Regions from separate parts of the Pseudarthrobacter sp. CC4 genome, predicted to be linked through region 2. Evidence: riboswitches for the same ligand, from Rfam matches in the RefSeq annotation. Region 2 holds a riboswitch; the other holds the start of a gene.
The links. A riboswitch is a leader RNA that binds a small molecule or an ion and turns the genes downstream of it on or off. The one in region 2 is predicted to bind cyclic di-AMP.
Positions count from the first base shown of each region.

Region 1: it holds a riboswitch for cyclic di-AMP, as region 2 does, so the genes downstream of both, PV768_RS16045 (NlpC/P60 family protein) here and PV768_RS02695 (M23 family metallopeptidase) in region 2, are expected to answer to the same signal.

Region 1 is NZ_JARCCZ010000023.1:38,914-46,737, forward strand. It holds gene PV768_RS16040 (heavy metal translocating P-type ATPase) at 1-583, shown strand, start outside; gene PV768_RS16045 (NlpC/P60 family protein) at 660-1,433, opposite strand; cyclic di-AMP (ydaO/yuaA leader) riboswitch at 1,438-1,633, opposite strand; gene PV768_RS16050 (heavy-metal-associated domain-containing protein) at 1,875-2,192, shown strand; gene PV768_RS16055 (hypothetical protein) at 2,456-2,932, shown strand; gene PV768_RS16060 (DUF305 domain-containing protein) at 3,077-3,718, shown strand; gene PV768_RS16065 (F510_1955 family glycosylhydrolase) at 3,815-4,693, shown strand; gene PV768_RS16070 (cytochrome c biogenesis CcdA family protein) at 4,699-5,448, shown strand; gene PV768_RS16075 (multicopper oxidase family protein) at 5,489-7,036, shown strand; gene lgt (prolipoprotein diacylglyceryl transferase) at 7,045-7,824, shown strand, end outside.
Region 2 is NZ_JARCCZ010000002.1:322,745-330,568, reverse strand. It holds gene PV768_RS02725 (helicase-associated domain-containing protein) at 1-394, opposite strand, end outside; gene PV768_RS02720 (hypothetical protein) at 405-638, opposite strand; gene PV768_RS02715 (cold-shock protein) at 865-1,248, shown strand; gene PV768_RS02710 (DUF3027 domain-containing protein) at 1,255-1,809, shown strand; gene serC (phosphoserine transaminase) at 1,875-3,005, opposite strand; gene PV768_RS02700 (metal-dependent transcriptional regulator) at 3,286-3,978, shown strand; cyclic di-AMP (ydaO/yuaA leader) riboswitch at 4,097-4,339, shown strand; gene PV768_RS02695 (M23 family metallopeptidase) at 4,350-5,171, shown strand; cyclic di-AMP (ydaO/yuaA leader) riboswitch at 5,284-5,481, shown strand; gene PV768_RS02690 (C40 family peptidase) at 5,552-6,223, shown strand; gene PV768_RS02685 (NlpC/P60 family protein) at 6,383-7,150, shown strand; gene PV768_RS02680 (HNH endonuclease) at 7,411-7,824, shown strand, end outside.

The DNA of each region.
Region 1 (7,824 bases), on a different contig from region 2:
CGGGAAAGCCGCCGGTTTGATCAGCCTCACCGACACGGTCAGGCCCGGCTCTGCCGCGGCAGTCGGCCGGTTGAAGGAGCTGGGGCTTCGTCCCATTCTTCTGACCGGTGACAACGCTTCGGCGGCATTGGCCGTGGCCGCCCAGGTCGGCATCCCGGCCGAGGATGTGCTCGCCGGGGTCCTGCCCGACGGAAAAGTTGAGGCCGTGCGCCGGTTGCAGGAGTCCGGCGCGACAGTGGCGATGGCAGGGGATGGCGTCAACGATGCCGCGGCCCTGGCCCAGGCTGACCTGGGCATCGCCATGGGCAGCGGCACGGATGTTGCCATCGCCGCGGCTGATCTGACGGTCATGGGAAGCGACCTGGGGCAGGTCGCGGAGGCCATTGAGCTGTCCCGCCGCACGCTGGCCACGATCAAGACCAACCTGTTCTGGGCGTTCTTCTACAACGCGGTGGGCATTCCGGTCGCCGCGCTGGGACTGCTGAACCCGATGATCGCCGGTGCCGCGATGGCGGCCAGCTCGGTCCTGGTGGTCAGCAACTCACTGCGGCTGCGCCGCTTCGGGCGGCCGCACAAGGTGTAGTCCCCTCCTGCGGCGTCGGATGCTGAAGGCCGGTGATGCACTGCCCCCAAGGCAGTGCATCACCGGCCTTCAGTGGCTATTTACCGGCGCGGACGAAAGTGACGGCACCCTTGGAGGTCATCCAGGTCAGCGGGTGGACGGCGGTTTCGTTCTTGCCGTTCAGGCCCGAGCTGAGGACCTGGCCGTTGCCGACGTAGATTCCGACGTGGCCGGGCTGCATGACCATGTCACCGGGCTGGGGATCGCTGACTACAGTCCCGTAGTTCATGAACTGCATGGGGCCGAGGTCTCCGACCGGGATACCCGCGGCGTTAAGGGCGTTTTCCACCAGCCGTGTGCAGTCCTGGATCATACCGATCTGGGCGTAGGCGGAAGAAACCATGATGGCGTTGATGCCACCAGCGGCCGGCGCGGCAACGGGAGCGGCAGCGGCAGGTGTGACGGTAATCTGAGCCTTCGCTGGTGCAGCCGCTGCGGTCAAGGCAGGTGCCGGGGACGCCTTGGGTACCTGGGGGGCGACTGGCTTGGGCGCCTCCACAACCGGAGCCGGGGTGGTCTCCACCACAGGACGCTCGTAGGAGATCTGGACCGTGGCGTCCGCGCTGAGCGGCACCTGAGCCTGGCTGGCGACTTCGAGCGTCGAGGCCGGCTCCGCGTCACGCTGGGCCGGGACCTCTGCTGCCTGGGCAGCTATGCCGCTGGTCAGGACAAGACCGGACGCGGCCGCGATAACCGCTGCCTGACGGCCCGCAACACCGGCGTTGTCGGCTACGGATTTGGACAGGACCGCTAGGGCGCTGGTCTGGACAGGGACCGCGCGGCGGCGGCCATGAGCTTTGCGAATGGGCATGAAAAAGGCCTCTCCCACTGCCTGCGAGGTTAGCTGTCGGATTCGGATGGGAGACACCCGGCCGCGCCGGCACGAAACGCGCCAGGCATGGCTTCACCCCAAGACCTGCCTGAAGCAGGCCAATGTTGGTTTCCCCGTCTCTGCCGGACGAAAGTTGCGAACGGATCCCGGGCAGCGGCAGAGTTAGGCAATCTGCTCGGGAGTGCCGCATTCGGAGAAACCGGCACGGCTTAGACCGTACTTCACAGCAGCACCGTTTGTCACATTTGAATAACGGGAGACATGGGGACACGGGCACACCCGCTTGCTCCCGATACCCCCATGGGGTATACTTTGACTGTTGTCAGTGAAGTGGTATGTCCCGGCCGGTGCCCTAGCGCCGACTCTCACAGCCGTTCAACCCCAGCGCCTTTAGTCCTTCGTCAAGGAACGGAAACTGACATGTGTGGAACTGAAAACCGTACCCAACTGCCGCTTGCATCCTCCCCGACAGGGTGCGGCTGCTGCTCGACCGAAGCCTCGTCTGCCCCCACCGCCTCTGCCGGCACCAGTTCCGTTGAATTCGCTGTGGACGGTCTAATCTGCGGGCATTGCGTGCAGACGGTTGAGAAGCTAGTCTCTGCTCTTGAGGGTGTGGAATCTGCCTTCGTTGACCTCGTCCCGGGCGGCCGTTCCCGCCTGCTGGTCGGAGGCGCACCTGACGCGGCAGCCGTGCAGGAGGCAGTCACCTCCGCCGGCTACACCCTGGCCGGCAACTGACATCTGTACTTTCGCTGAGTTTCCTCCCGGGCCGTTGTGCTTCCCGGAACGGGGATCAAGGCAGGGCGTGCCCGCTGGCACGCGGGCCGACCGGACTTTGCCGCTGAAACAAACGTCGACGACCACACCGATCACCAACGGCCCGTTAGGAACAGCGAAACCGAATAGCGCCCGGGCGCGTTGAACCACAAGGAAGTGACCGGCAGGAACACCTTGCCGGTACCCTTATGACGAAAGAGCCTGCACGGAAAGGAGGAAGAGTTGTGACTGCAGCACCCCATCGTCGCGTCACCGACTTCCTCCTGCAGGCAGGATTCCTGACTGTGGCCCTGGCCATCATTGCCGGCATTTTCGGCATGCACGTCATGACCGGCGCCCACCACATGCCCCCCGGCCCAAGCACGACAGCGGCAGGCACCGGGGCCGGGGCCGCCATGCAGCTGCAGACCATGCCAGCCAGCCATTCCCGTGCAGCGGGGACGCCAACAGGCGGGGTCGCCGGTGACCCGGCGGTCACTGGTTCCTCATCTTCCTGCGCCCCGGCCGGGTCCTGCCCGGAAATGTCCGCCGGTGACGCTGCCTGCGTCCTGGCACCGGGAAACACCACTCTCTCAGCCCCGGTGCCGGGAACAGCCCCTTACGCGCTGCCCGACTTCGGTGCCGCCGCAACAGCCAGCAGCACCTTTTCCTACGCACCGGGCAGCCCCTCCCCCGGTGACCTCTGTATCAGCCGGACGTAAACACTCCCCTGCGCCATGCCCTTGCACGCGCAGCCGTCCAGTCATCGGCGTGCATACAACAGGCCAAGCCCCGCACGGGTTTGCCAGTGCATGCCATCACACCAGCGCCCAGACGCCGCTGATACTTTTGAGGACCTGATTTTCATGACAAAGACACTGACGATCTCGGCTGCCGCCATCGCTGCTGCCATCGCCCTTGCCGGCTGCTCCGCGGGCTCCGGAACCGGCAGTTCCGGGACCGGCAGCATGCCCGGTATGAACCATGGCAGCTCCGGGATGTCATCCACCTCCGCGCCGGCAACCTCAGCAGCAGCTGCGGCTGAGTTCAATGATGCCGACACGATGTTCGCGCAGATGATGATCCCGCACCACACCCAAGCCGTAGCCATGAGCGACATGATGCTCAAAAAGGAGGGCATCCCTGCCTCCGTGACCGACCTGGCCGCCAAGGTCAAGGCAGCCCAGGGACCGGAAATCGAGAAGATGACCGGCTGGCTGCAAAGCTGGGGCCAGCCCACCGAAACGCCCACCGACATGCCTTCCGCGCACAGCATGGAGGGGATGATGGGCGAGGAGGACATGGCCAAGCTCGAAGCCGCCCAAGGCACCGAGGCGGCCAAGCTGTTCCTGACCCAAATGATCGCCCACCATGAAGGCGCCGTCATGATGGCCAAGACCGAAACCACCGACGGCAAGAACGCTGACGCGGTCCAGCTCAGCAAGGACATTGTCAGCTCCCAGGAAACTGAGATCCAGGAAATGAAAGATCTGCTGGCCACCCTGTAGCCAGCCGAAAACCGGTGCCGGTCCCCTCCCCCTCCGGGGGCCGGCACCTCCCCTTCACCTTTCCCGGCCAACCCTGCCCACCCCTTGGAGTTTCCAATGACCTTGCACTCTTCACCCCGCCGGCCTGTCGCTGCCGTCGTCGCGGCCAGTGCCCTGCTGTTTACCGTGTCCGCCTGCAGCCAAGGAACAGCAGGGGCTCCCGGCGCTTCACCCTCCACGACGTCTTCAGGCCTGCCCAGCTCACACGTCCATGGCTTGAGCGTAAACTCCGAAACCGGACAAATACTGTTGGCGGCCCACGAAGGGCTCTTCGACATCTCAAAAAACACTAGTGTCAAAATTGGAGCCACAAACGATCTCATGGGCTTCACTGCGGCCATGGACGAGGGCGTCTTTTATGCCTCCGGCCATCCCGGCAAAGACTCGACAATGCCCAACCCTCTAGGTCTCGTCAAGAGCACCGATGGGGGAAAGACCTGGGAACAAGTCTCCCGGCAAGGGGAATCCGACTTCCATGCGCTCACCACAACCAAAACCGGAATAGTCGGCTTCGACGGAACAATGCGGACCAGCACGGACGGCAAGACGTGGAAGACCGCTGCTGCCGGCTTCGCCCCGGCCGTCCTGGCCGGCAACCCTTACAGCGACACCGTGCTCGCAACGACCCCTGAAGGCGTCCAACGATCGGCCGACGCCGGAAACACCTGGACCCTGGTGCCCGCCGCACCGGTGATTCAGTTCGTCGCTTTCGCCAGCGCAGCGGAAGCCGCCGGAGTCGCCCCGGACGGCACCGTCTATACCTCCGCGGACGCGGGCCTCAGCTGGAAGAACACCGGAAAAATTAACGGCAGTGTCCAAGCAGTCGCAGCCTCCGAGGGATCCAAAGGTAGCCCCTGGATCTGGGCCGCCACGACCGCCGGGCTCGTCGTCTCCACCGACGGCGGAGCCACCTTCCGTCCCGCTGACGCCGCCTGAAACCGATGGACATCGGCGGTTTTTTTGCCTCCACTGTCACCTCCGGTGCGCTGCTAATCGCGATCCCGCTGGCAATGACAGCGGGCCTGGTATCGTTCCTGTCTCCCTGCATCCTCCCCCTGGTGCCGGGCTACCTCGGTTTCGTCTCAGGACTGACCGACCCCACCCAGCCAAAAAACCGCCGCCGCGTCCTGGGCGGCGTGGGGCTTTTCGTGCTCGGATTCGCGGCCGTCTTCACCCTGTACGGGGCGGCATTCGGTGCGATCGGTTCCTGGCTCCTGCGCTGGCAGGACGCACTCATGCGTGGCATGGGTGCGGTAGTGATCCTGATGGGGCTGGCGCTTCTGGGGCTGGTGCCTTGGCTGCAGCAGACCCGCAAAATCAGCCTTGGCAGACGGACCGGCCTGGCAGGGGCCCCACTGCTGGGAATCGTGTTCGGCCTCGGATGGACCCCGTGCATGGGACCGACGCTGAGCGCTGTCCTGTCGCTCAGCGTCACCACCGGCAGCGCCGGGCGTGGAGCGCTGCTCGCTTTTGCGTACTGCCTGGGGCTCGGCATTCCCTTTGCCCTCACGGCCCTGGGCCTGGGCTGGGTCAGTAACGCACTGTCCTTCATCCGCCAGCACATCCGGGTCGTCAACATCGCCGGGGCCGCCATGCTCATCGTCCTGGGCCTTCTCATGGTCACCGGAGTCTGGGTCCAGTGGATCTACCGACTGCAGAACCTCTCCGGAACCTTCCTCACCCCCATCTGATACCGGCGAAGCCGCTAGCTCCGCCACATAAGGAGTTGTTATGTTTACCGACCTGGACCGGCGCCGCTTCCTGGGCTTGTCGGCCGCCACCGCCGCGGCCGCGGCACTGACGGCCTGCACTCGAAGCCCGGACCCGGGGGCTGCTGCACCGGAACGGATCATGCCGGAAGACCCTGTGGTTGCCGAACATGAAGCCGGCCGGCCCTCCTCGGGGAGGACCGTGACCCAAGCGCTGCAGGCCGGTGCCTTCACTGCACCCGTCGCGAACAGAACCGCCACCACGTGGGGGTACAACGGCGGTCTTGCCGCACCAGCGATCCGCGCGAAGGCCGGGGACCGGCTGAGCGTCAACCTCGTCAACGGTCTGACGGACGCCACCAGCATCCACTGGCACGGACTCGCCCTGCGCAATGACCAGGACGGCGTCCCGGGCCTTACCCAGGACGCCGTGGCCGCCGGGACCGGGTTCACCTACGATTTCCGGCTCGCCCACCCCGGCACCTACTGGTACCACTCCCACGTCGAAATGCAACGCGAACGTGCCCTCTACGGTGCTCTGGTCATTGAAGATCCTGCCGAAAAGCTCGTGTACGACCGGGACTGGGTCATCCTGCTGGACGACTGGATGGACGGTATCACCGGCACTCCGGAGGAGGTTCTGAAGGAACTCTCCGGCGGCATGTCCATGTCCGGAATGGAACACGGATCCATGGGATCCGCCCCCTCTTCCCCGGCCGGACCATCAGCCACGGATCACATGCTGATGGGCTCCCGCAGCGACTTTTTGGGCGGTGATGCCGGGGACGTCCGCTATCCTTTCCATCTGTTCAATTCCAAAGCCCCGGACCATGCAGAGATCTTGAACGCGACAACGGGGCAGGTCATCCGCTTGCGGATCATCAACGCCGCCGGGGACACCGCCTACCGCGTCGGGGTTCCAGGCCAGAAGCTCACCCTGACACACACCGACGGCTTCCCCATCCACCACCAGGACGTTGACGCCGTCGTCCTTGGCATGGGTGAACGCATCGACGCACTCCTTACTGTCAGGGAAGGCTTTACGCCCGTCATGGCATTGGCCGAGGGCAAGACCGGCCAGGCGCTCGGTTTCATCAGCGCCGGCACGGGCAGGAAGCCCCTGCCCGCTGTGCTCCCGAACAAACTTGAGGGCACAGTTGTGGACGGCGGCCAGCTGAAGGCCGATCCCACGGTTGCCCTGGGCGATAAGGCGTCGGACCGGATCCACGAAGTCCGCCTTACCGGCGGGATGATGAACTACGACTGGGGTATCAACGGCAAACGCTTTGACATGGACAACCCGTTCAGCAACGCCTTCGAAATCAGGACCGGCGAGCGTGTCGAAGTGAAATTCATCAACGACACCGACATGTGGCACCCCATGCACCTGCACGGACACACTTTCCAGGTGACCGGCGGCGGGGCGCGCAAAGACACAATCATTGTCCGGCCCAAACAGACAGTGACGGTGGTCTTCGACGCCGATAACCCGGGCCAGTGGCTCACCCATTGCCATAACGCCTACCACGCCGAACGAGGCATGATGGCCGTCTTCTCCTACATCAAATAAGGCTGACCATGAACGCCGCTGTCACGACAGACCTGTACTTTCCCTCCCCTACCATCAGTGCCTTCCAGCTCGGGCCGCTGACAATACGCTTTTACGCCCTCGCCATCCTGGCCGGCATTGTCTTCGGGGTCTGGCTCACCGCACGGCGCCTCCGCCTCCGCGGCGGCACCACGGCCCAGACACTGGACATCGTGACCTGGGCCGTGCCTTTTGGCATTGTCGGAGGAAGGCTGTACCACGTCGTTACCGACAACCAGCTCTACTTTGCACCGGGAAAAGACCCTTGGGGTGCGGTGAGGATTTGGGAAGGCGGCCTCGGGATCTGGGGAGCCGTCGCCCTTGGACTCGTCGGCGCCGCCATCGGCGCCCGCCGCGCCAACGTCTCTTTCACCGCGTTCGTGGACGCGGCAGCCCCGGGGCTGCTGATCGCCCAAGCCCTGGGACGCTGGGGCAACTGGTTCAACAACGAACTCTACGGCCAAGCGACCGACCTGCCGTGGAAACTCCGGATCCATGCGATGGACCAGGCCACCGGCCAGGCCCTGACCGGACCCGACGGCAGCGCAGAAATCATCGGTTACTTCCAGCCGACCTTCCTCTACGAATCCCTCTGGTGCCTGGCAGCGGCATCACTGCTGATGTTCCTGGACCGTAAGTATTCACTGGGCGCCGGGTCGGTGTTCGCGCTGTACATCACGTTCTATACCGGCGGCAGATTCGTGTTCGAACTGCTCCGCTCTGATCCCGCCAACACCATCCTCGGGCTGCGGGTGAACACCTGGGCAGCA
Region 2 (7,824 bases):
CCGGGAGGTAGTAGTGGTGTTTCGCCGCGGATGCCGGGGTGCCGTGCGGCGGCTCGGCGCGGTGCACCAGCGCAAGTTCCTGCAGCGAATGCAGGATCCGCTCCACCGAGGCTGCCGAAGACCCGGAAATCATCTTCCGGAGTCCCGCGGCGGACGCGCTGTGGCCGGTGTCCGTATTGGTGCACAGGTGGAGGGTTTCGAGGACCTGCATCTGCGGACGGTTGAGGCGTTCAAGTGCCCGCTGCACGCTGAGCCGGGCACTTGCCCGCGCGGCAAGGGCGGGGAAGTCCGGAACGGGGGGCGAAATGAGGTCCGGCCGCGCATCGAACAGCGCACGCAGTGAATCGTCGCTGCGTGCCTCCAGCTCCTTGCTCAATGCGCGAATGAGGGACATCAGTCCAACGTTACCGCCGGTCCGGGTTTGCTGCCCGGCGGCGCCCGGCAACGCTGTCCAGAACCAGGAACAGCATCAGGAGGAACGCAAGCGGCAGGCCGTAAAGCGCCGTATAGGTGACCCAGGCCGGAGCCACTGAGCCGGCAAAGGCAAGGGCCATCACGGTGCCCACTGCCACCAGGGAAAGCACGGCCACAGCCGCGGCGATGATCATCAGGGCACGCCGGTAGCGCGAGGGTGTCATGGACGTAACGCTACCCCTCCTGCCGCACCGGGAGTGAATGGTGCTGAAGGAGGCAGCCGGAAGGTTGCACTGGGCCGTTGAAAGCGTCAATAGGGCGGTGGGCAGGATAACCTTGAGGGATAGACCAACACGGTCCGCAGCCGCCATACCTTGAACCCGCATTGCAGTGCGGATGCGGTGACGGCTGGCCGTGTCAGAAGACGTCAGAACGAAGAAGGTTGATTACGTGCCTACCGGCAAGGTCAAGTGGTATGACAAGGACAAGGGCTTCGGGTTCCTCGCAGGCGAAGACGGCCAGGAGGTATTCCTGCCCAAATCGTCGCTGCCCGAAGGCGTAACAGAGCTCAAGGCAGGCACCCGGGTTGAATTCGGGGTAGCCGACGGACGCAAGGGCGCCCAGGCCCTGGGGCTGCGCGTCCTGGACAAGACGCCCTCGATCGCCAAGGCCAAACGGCCCAACGCCAAGGAACTCGCCCCGCTGGTCCAGGACCTGGTGACCGTGCTGGACAATCTCTCCGGAACCCTCTCCGCAGGCAAGTATCCGGAAGGCAACAAGGGCAAGGCCATCGCCGCTGCCCTGCGTAAGGTTGCCGACGAGCTGGACGTTTAGGCGCCGATGAACCCGGAAGCTGAACAGCCGGTGGCCGCCGCCCAGGACCAGGACGGTCCGACGGCGGGGGCTGCTGCCGCTGCCAACCCTGCGGCTGCGGGGGCCAAGGCCATGTCCAAGCGCCGCGCGGGAGTTCCGGTGTGGCGGACAGGCAAGCCTGATGCCTTCCTGGCTGCAGCCGTGGACACCGCCCGCACCGCCATCGAGGGCATCACGGCACCGGCTACGATCGGCCAACACCTTGCGGCCAAGAGCGAAGGCGACCGCCTGGTGACCCATCTGTTTGAGTCGAAGCTGGCCGGTTACCTGGGCTGGCAGTGGTACGCGGTGCTCACCCGTAACTCCCGCTCCAAGGTCGTCACCGTCAACGAACTCGGCCTGCTGCCGTCGGAGGATTCGATCCTTGCCCCGGAATGGGTGCCGTGGGCGGAACGTGTCAGACCCGAGGACGAGCAGGAGCCGGAGCAGGTGCCGGCCCAGGAGCCGGAACAGGGCCAGGAATCCGGGGAGGAAAAGCCCGGCGACGGTGGACAGCCCGGCGACGAAGCAAGGACTTCCTGACCACACACGAACGGCGCCGTCCGGGATGATCCCGGGCGGCGCCGTCGTACGTTAAGGCTGCCGGCCTACTTGCGCAGTTCGCCCACCACGTAGTCGATGCTCGCCAGCAGGGCAGAGACGTCGGACGGCTCGATGGCCACAAACGTGGCGATGCGCAGCTGGTTGCGGCCCAGCTTCCGGTACGGCTCGGTGTCCACGATGCCGTTGGCCCGCAGGACCTTGGCCACCACGGCCGCGTCCACTGAATCGTCGAAGTCAATCGTGGCGATTACGTTGGAGCGCTCGTCCGGGTTGGCGACGAACGGCGTGGCGAATTCGGAGGACTCCGCCCAGCTGTAGATGCGTCCGGCAGAATCTGCAGTCCGCGCCGAAGCGAAGTCAAGCCCGCCGTTCGCGTTCAGCCACTGCACCTGGGCGTCCAGGGTCACCAGGGTGGACAGCGACGGCGTGTTGTAGGTCTGGTTCAGGCGGGAGTTGTCAATGGCCGTCTGGAGGTCCAGGAAGTCCGGGATCCAGCGGCTGGTGGACTTGATCCGGGCCGCGCGCTCCAGTGCAGCCGGCGAGAACAGGCCAAGCCACAGCCCGCCGTCGGAGGCAAAGTTTTTCTGCGGGGCGAAATAGTAGACGTCGCTCTCCGCCACGTCGACGTCCAGGCCGCCGGCTGCCGACGTCGCGTCAATAAGGACCAGTGAGCCCTCATCCGCGCCAGCCACGCGCTTAACGGGGGCGGACACGCCAGTGGACGTCTCGTTCTGCGGCCAGGCATAGGCATCAACGCCCGCCTCAGCCTGCGCAGCAGGGCGGGTTCCCGGCTCGGATTTGATGATGGAGGAGGCATCCAGGAAAGGTGCCTTGTTGGTGGCTGCCGCGAATTTCGAGCCGAATTCACCGAATGAGAGGTGCTGCGCCTTCTTCTCCACCAGGCCGAAGCTGGCGACGTCCCAGAACGCCGTGGAACCGCCCACGCCCAGCACCACCTCATAGCCTTCCGGGGCACGGAAGAACTGGCTCAGGCCTTCGCGTACGGACCCCACCAGGTTCTTGACCGGTGCCTGCCGGTGGGACGTTCCCAGGATGGTCTTCGATGCGGCGGACAAGGCATCGATCTGCTCCTGCCGGACTTTGGAGGGACCGGCGCCGAACCGCCCGTCCTTGGGCAGGAGGTCGGCGGGAATAGTGATGCTGGTTTCGCTCACAGGTGCTCCAATTTCGGCGTGGACGGGGTGTTGGTCCGGACGGATGTGGGTGCCAGGCAGTCGCGGCGACTGTGACTCGGGCCCTCCCTCATTCTGCCTGAACAGCTGTTTCAGCGGGAACCGGGACCGTCATAGTCCAGACATTGAGACAGGGCCCCTGCCCGCGCCGTCAACTATTCGGACAAACTCAAAATAGGCTAAGCTTTCCAACGGACCACGCTGCATGTGAAGGCGGTACGGTGGGACAACGCAAGGTACTGCGCTCGAGGAGCTGAGCTGGATGACGGATCTGATCGACACTACGGAGATGTACCTTCGGACCATCTTGGAGCTTGAGGAAGAAAACATCGTTGCCCTCCGGGCCCGGATCGCGGAGCGGCTGCGCCACTCCGGGCCCACTGTGTCGCAGACCATCGGCAGGATGGAACGGGACGGCCTGGTGGTTGTCTCCGGAGATCGGCACCTTGAACTCACGGAGGTGGGCCGGAAGCGCGCCACCGAAGTCATGCGGAAGCACAGGTTGGCGGAGCGGCTCCTGGCCGATGTCATCGGGCTGGACTGGGCCTACGTCCATGACGAAGCCTGCCGCTGGGAGCACGTCATGAGCGAACGGGTGGAACGGCGCATTTACGAAATGCTGAACCATCCCACTGAGTCCCCGTATGGCAATCCCATCCCGGGATTGGCGGCCCTCGGGGGCGAGGCGCAGGCCGCTGCGGACGCGGCGGTCAGCCTGCTTGAGGCCATGAAGACCTACGGCCCGGCGTCTGAGGTGACAGTCAGCCGCCTGGCAGAGCCGATCCAGGTGGAACCCGAGTTGTTGGTCCAGCTTGATGAAGGCGGAATCCGGCCCGGTGCCTCGGTCTCGCTGGAGCGGGTGGGGGAGTACATTTCGGTCCGCGTCCCGGGCATCGAAGGGGCCCTGGAGCTGCCGCCGGAAGTCGCGGCGCACGTCTTCGTGGCCGTACGCTAGGGACCGCTTGAGGCCTCCCGGCTACCCCAACGGGTGCCGGTTACGCAAAGATAACGGAATTGTTACTTTGGGACTTTTGCCCCTATAGTTAAACCCAAGCGTTGATACTAAAGCGTTACCTGATCTGGAGCCGAGCTCTGCCAGCGGATCAGGTGCACGAGTCATTACTGGCAGAGGCGGGGGAACCACAAACGGCAGCCGGGGGACTGCCTTGGGGTGAAGTCCGTCAGCAGCAAGCCTCTTCCAGTGAAGGATCCTCCGTGGATACCTCTGTGCCGAAGCTTGCTTACGGCGGACCGGGTCTTTGAACTCTCTGACCCGAATCCGACAGCTAACTTCGCAGGCTTTCCAGAGAGGAACCCTTCTTGTCCATGCAGACCCCCAGGGGACGCCGCCGCGCAGCGGTGCCCGCTTCGACGCCGCGGGTTGTTGAAGTCATCACCACGGAACGCCCCCGCGATCCCCACCGTGATGCGCGCCGCCGTCGTGGTCCCTTCCGCCAAGTCACCGAGTTCGCTGCTGCGAGCGGAATCGGCCAGAAGGCCGGAATCGCACTCGCAGCCACAGGCCTGGTGCTGACCGTGACGGTGCCGGCCACCAGCCCCGTGATGGCCACCGACGCTCCCGGTGTTACTCCGATGGCAGCCTCAGCCGTCACGCCGCAGCCGCAGATCTCAGCCGAGGCCGGTGCCCAGATCGATTTCAGCCGTTCCGCCGTGGTCACCCAGGCGGATCCGGACGGCAAGCTCAAGCAGCTTCTCAGTGCCCAGTCCGCCGGCTCGGTGTCACGTGCTGCCTCGGCAGGAAGCCTCGGCGCTCCACTGGCCACGCTGACCACAGCGTCCCCCTTCGGCTACCGCGTCAGCCCGATCACCGGTGGCTCAGGCGACTTCCACCGCGGCCAGGACTATGTGGCCCAGTGCGGTACGTCGGTCTTCGCTGCCGCCACCGGTACCGTGACCTTCGTGGGCTGGCACCAGTTCGGCGGCGGAAACCGCGTTGTGGTGGACCACGGCAACGGCCTGGAAACCACGTACAACCACCTCTCCTCCTTCAGCGTGAGGGAGGGGCAGACCGTCTCGCGCGGGGACGTAATTGCCCTTAGCGGGACCACGGGCGCCTCCACGGGCTGCCACCTCCACTTCGAGGTGCAGGTCAACGGCGAAGTGGTCGATCCGACTGGCTGGCTGTAGTCAAGTGACGGTGAACTATCAGATGATCGTGACTTGCCGTGACCTGAATGTGACATTCACTCAAAACTGCTGTACCGTCTAACTCGCGTCAACTTTTCCGAAGTTGACGCTCTTGTGCGGATTGCCTAACTCTGCCACCGCTCAAGGTCCGTTCGCATTTCATCGTCTGGCAGGGGCGGGGGAACCAATTTTGGTCTTGGCTTTGGCTAAGACCTTGGGGTTAAGTCGCAAAACTTCCTTGGAAGCAGCGCGGCCGGGTGACTCCCATCCGAATCCGACAGCTCACCTCGCAGGCATTGGGAGAGGCTACCTTCGTGTCTTCACGCAATAATTCTGCGCGCCACCGTGCGCAAACGGTTCGTACCAACCCCTTGGACACTATGTCCAAGGCTGTTAGTGCCAATGCCGGGACAGTAGGTCGCCAGGCTGCCGTTATCGCCGCAGCTTCCGGTCTTATCCTCAGCATGGGCCTGCCCGCCAACGCAGCGGACACCACCGCTGGTGTTTCCGCTTCCACCGAGTCCGGCTCCGCGCAGGCTGCCCTGGCAGTCACCGCAGCCCCCACGGCCACCGTGTCGTTCGAGCGGCCCGTGGTCAAGACCACTGCCGCCCCGAAGCCGGAGCGGGTGCGCCCACAGTCCACCGCCACGGAAACGGGCGCAGCGTCGAGTTCGGAGTCTGCAGCGGACAAGCTGGCCAAGACTGTCTCTTCCGCTTCCACCTCAGGCATTGCTGCCATCGCCTACACGGGCATTGGCAGCCCCTACGTCTGGGGCGGCACCAGCCCGGTCACCGGATGGGACTGCTCCGGCTTCACCCAGTGGGTTTACGCCCAGGCCGGCATCAGCATCCCCCGCGTCAACGCCTGGACTGCCATGACCCCCACCTCCACCCCGCAGCCCGGCGACCTGGTCATGCAGAACGGCGGAGCGCACGTCGGCATCTACGTCGGCAACGGCATGATGGTCAGCGCGCTCAACCCCTCCCAGGGCACGCTGCTCCACGCCGTAGCCGCCACCGGCACCTCTTCGTTCTTCACCATCAGCAAATAGTTCTTGGACCCTCGGGTCCAAGAACTATTTCTTTGCTCCACCACGCTTTCCGCTAACACCACATCCCCGTTCGGGGCGTGCCGGCGTACCCCCAAGATGCCGGCGCGTCCACATCCCTTGGTGCCCACAACGGCCTGAGGAAAACGAAAGAGAGAACTGATGACTACTCGTGCTACCGCACGGCATCGCGCCGAGGTCACCAAAACCAGCTCAATCGCCATCATCGCCAAGGCTGTCGGCGAGAACGCCGGCGGCGTAGGCCGCCAGGCCGCTGTCATCGCCGCCGCTTCCGGCCTGGTACTGACCAGCGGCATCGCGGCGAACGCTGCCGACTCCAACGTCCAGCGCGACTCCGCTCCGGCTTCCACCCTGGAAGTTGAATCCGCCGTCGAAGCCCCCATCTCCGCGGCCTCCACGATCAACATCACCTTCGAAAAGCCCGCCGTCACCACCACGCCGGCCCCGGTTATCGAAGAACCCGCACCTGTCGAGGTCCAGGAGGCCGAGCCGGCCCCCGTCGCCCAGCCTGCTGCTCCCAAGGTCACGGCCAAGGTTTCCACGGCCTCGGCCCCGGCCGCCGCTCCCACTGCTTCCGCCAGCGGCAAGGGTGCAGCCATCCTGTCGGCTGCATACGCCCAGCTGGGTGTTATGCAGGACTGCACCATGCTGGTCACGAACTCCCTGGCAGCAGTGGGGATCAACTTCCACGACTGGCCTGCAGGCTACCTCTCCCTGGGTCGCACCGTCAGCGCTGCCGAGGCGCAGCCCGGCGACCTGATCTACTACGCCGACGGCGGTGCCGGCATGGCACACATTGCTGTCTACGCAGGCAACGGCCAGGCCGTCCACGGTGGCTACAACGGAAACCAGACGGTGGTCTTCAGCGCCAACGTCGGCTCCGGCCCCGTGTTCATCCGAGTGAACTGACCCGCCAGTTCCGGCGGTCCGACCAGGACTCAAAAGAACCCTTGCCCTCACGGCAAGGGTTCTTGCCTTTTAACTGCCGGCTGCTCCAGCCGTTCAGTATGCGCCGCCTGACTGGATCGACACGACCGTTCAGGGAAAGGGCGATTAGCCGATCGCGCGCTTCTATGTTTACTCTTGTGGTGTCGATCCATAGCCCGGACATGCCGAGGGCAGCCGGCCCTCGTGCCCCTGGACGGGTGCGGCCGTGAAGAGGTACGTGCATGCGCACTCTCGTTCTGAATGCTGGGTATGAGCCCCTGGCGGTGATCACTTTCCGCCGGGCGCTGGTGCTTGTGCTCACGGGCAAGGCCAGCGTGGTTGCCGAAGGCGATGATCCCGTGGTGGGACCGCAGGAAATCCTGGGCCGTCCCTCGGTGATTCTCCTGAACCGTTACATCCGGCCGAGGTACAACCAGGCCACTGCTGTCAGCCGCCGCGGAGTGCTCAGGCGCGACGGCCACAGATGCGCGTACTGCGGTAAAGCGGCCCACACCATCGACCACGTCCACCCCAAGTCCCGGGGCGGCGAGGACTCCTGGGAGAACCTGGTGGCGGCCTGCCTGCGCTGCAACAACGTCAAGGGCGACCATACGCCGGCGGAAATGGGCTGGAAACTGCGTTTCGTCCCGGAGCCA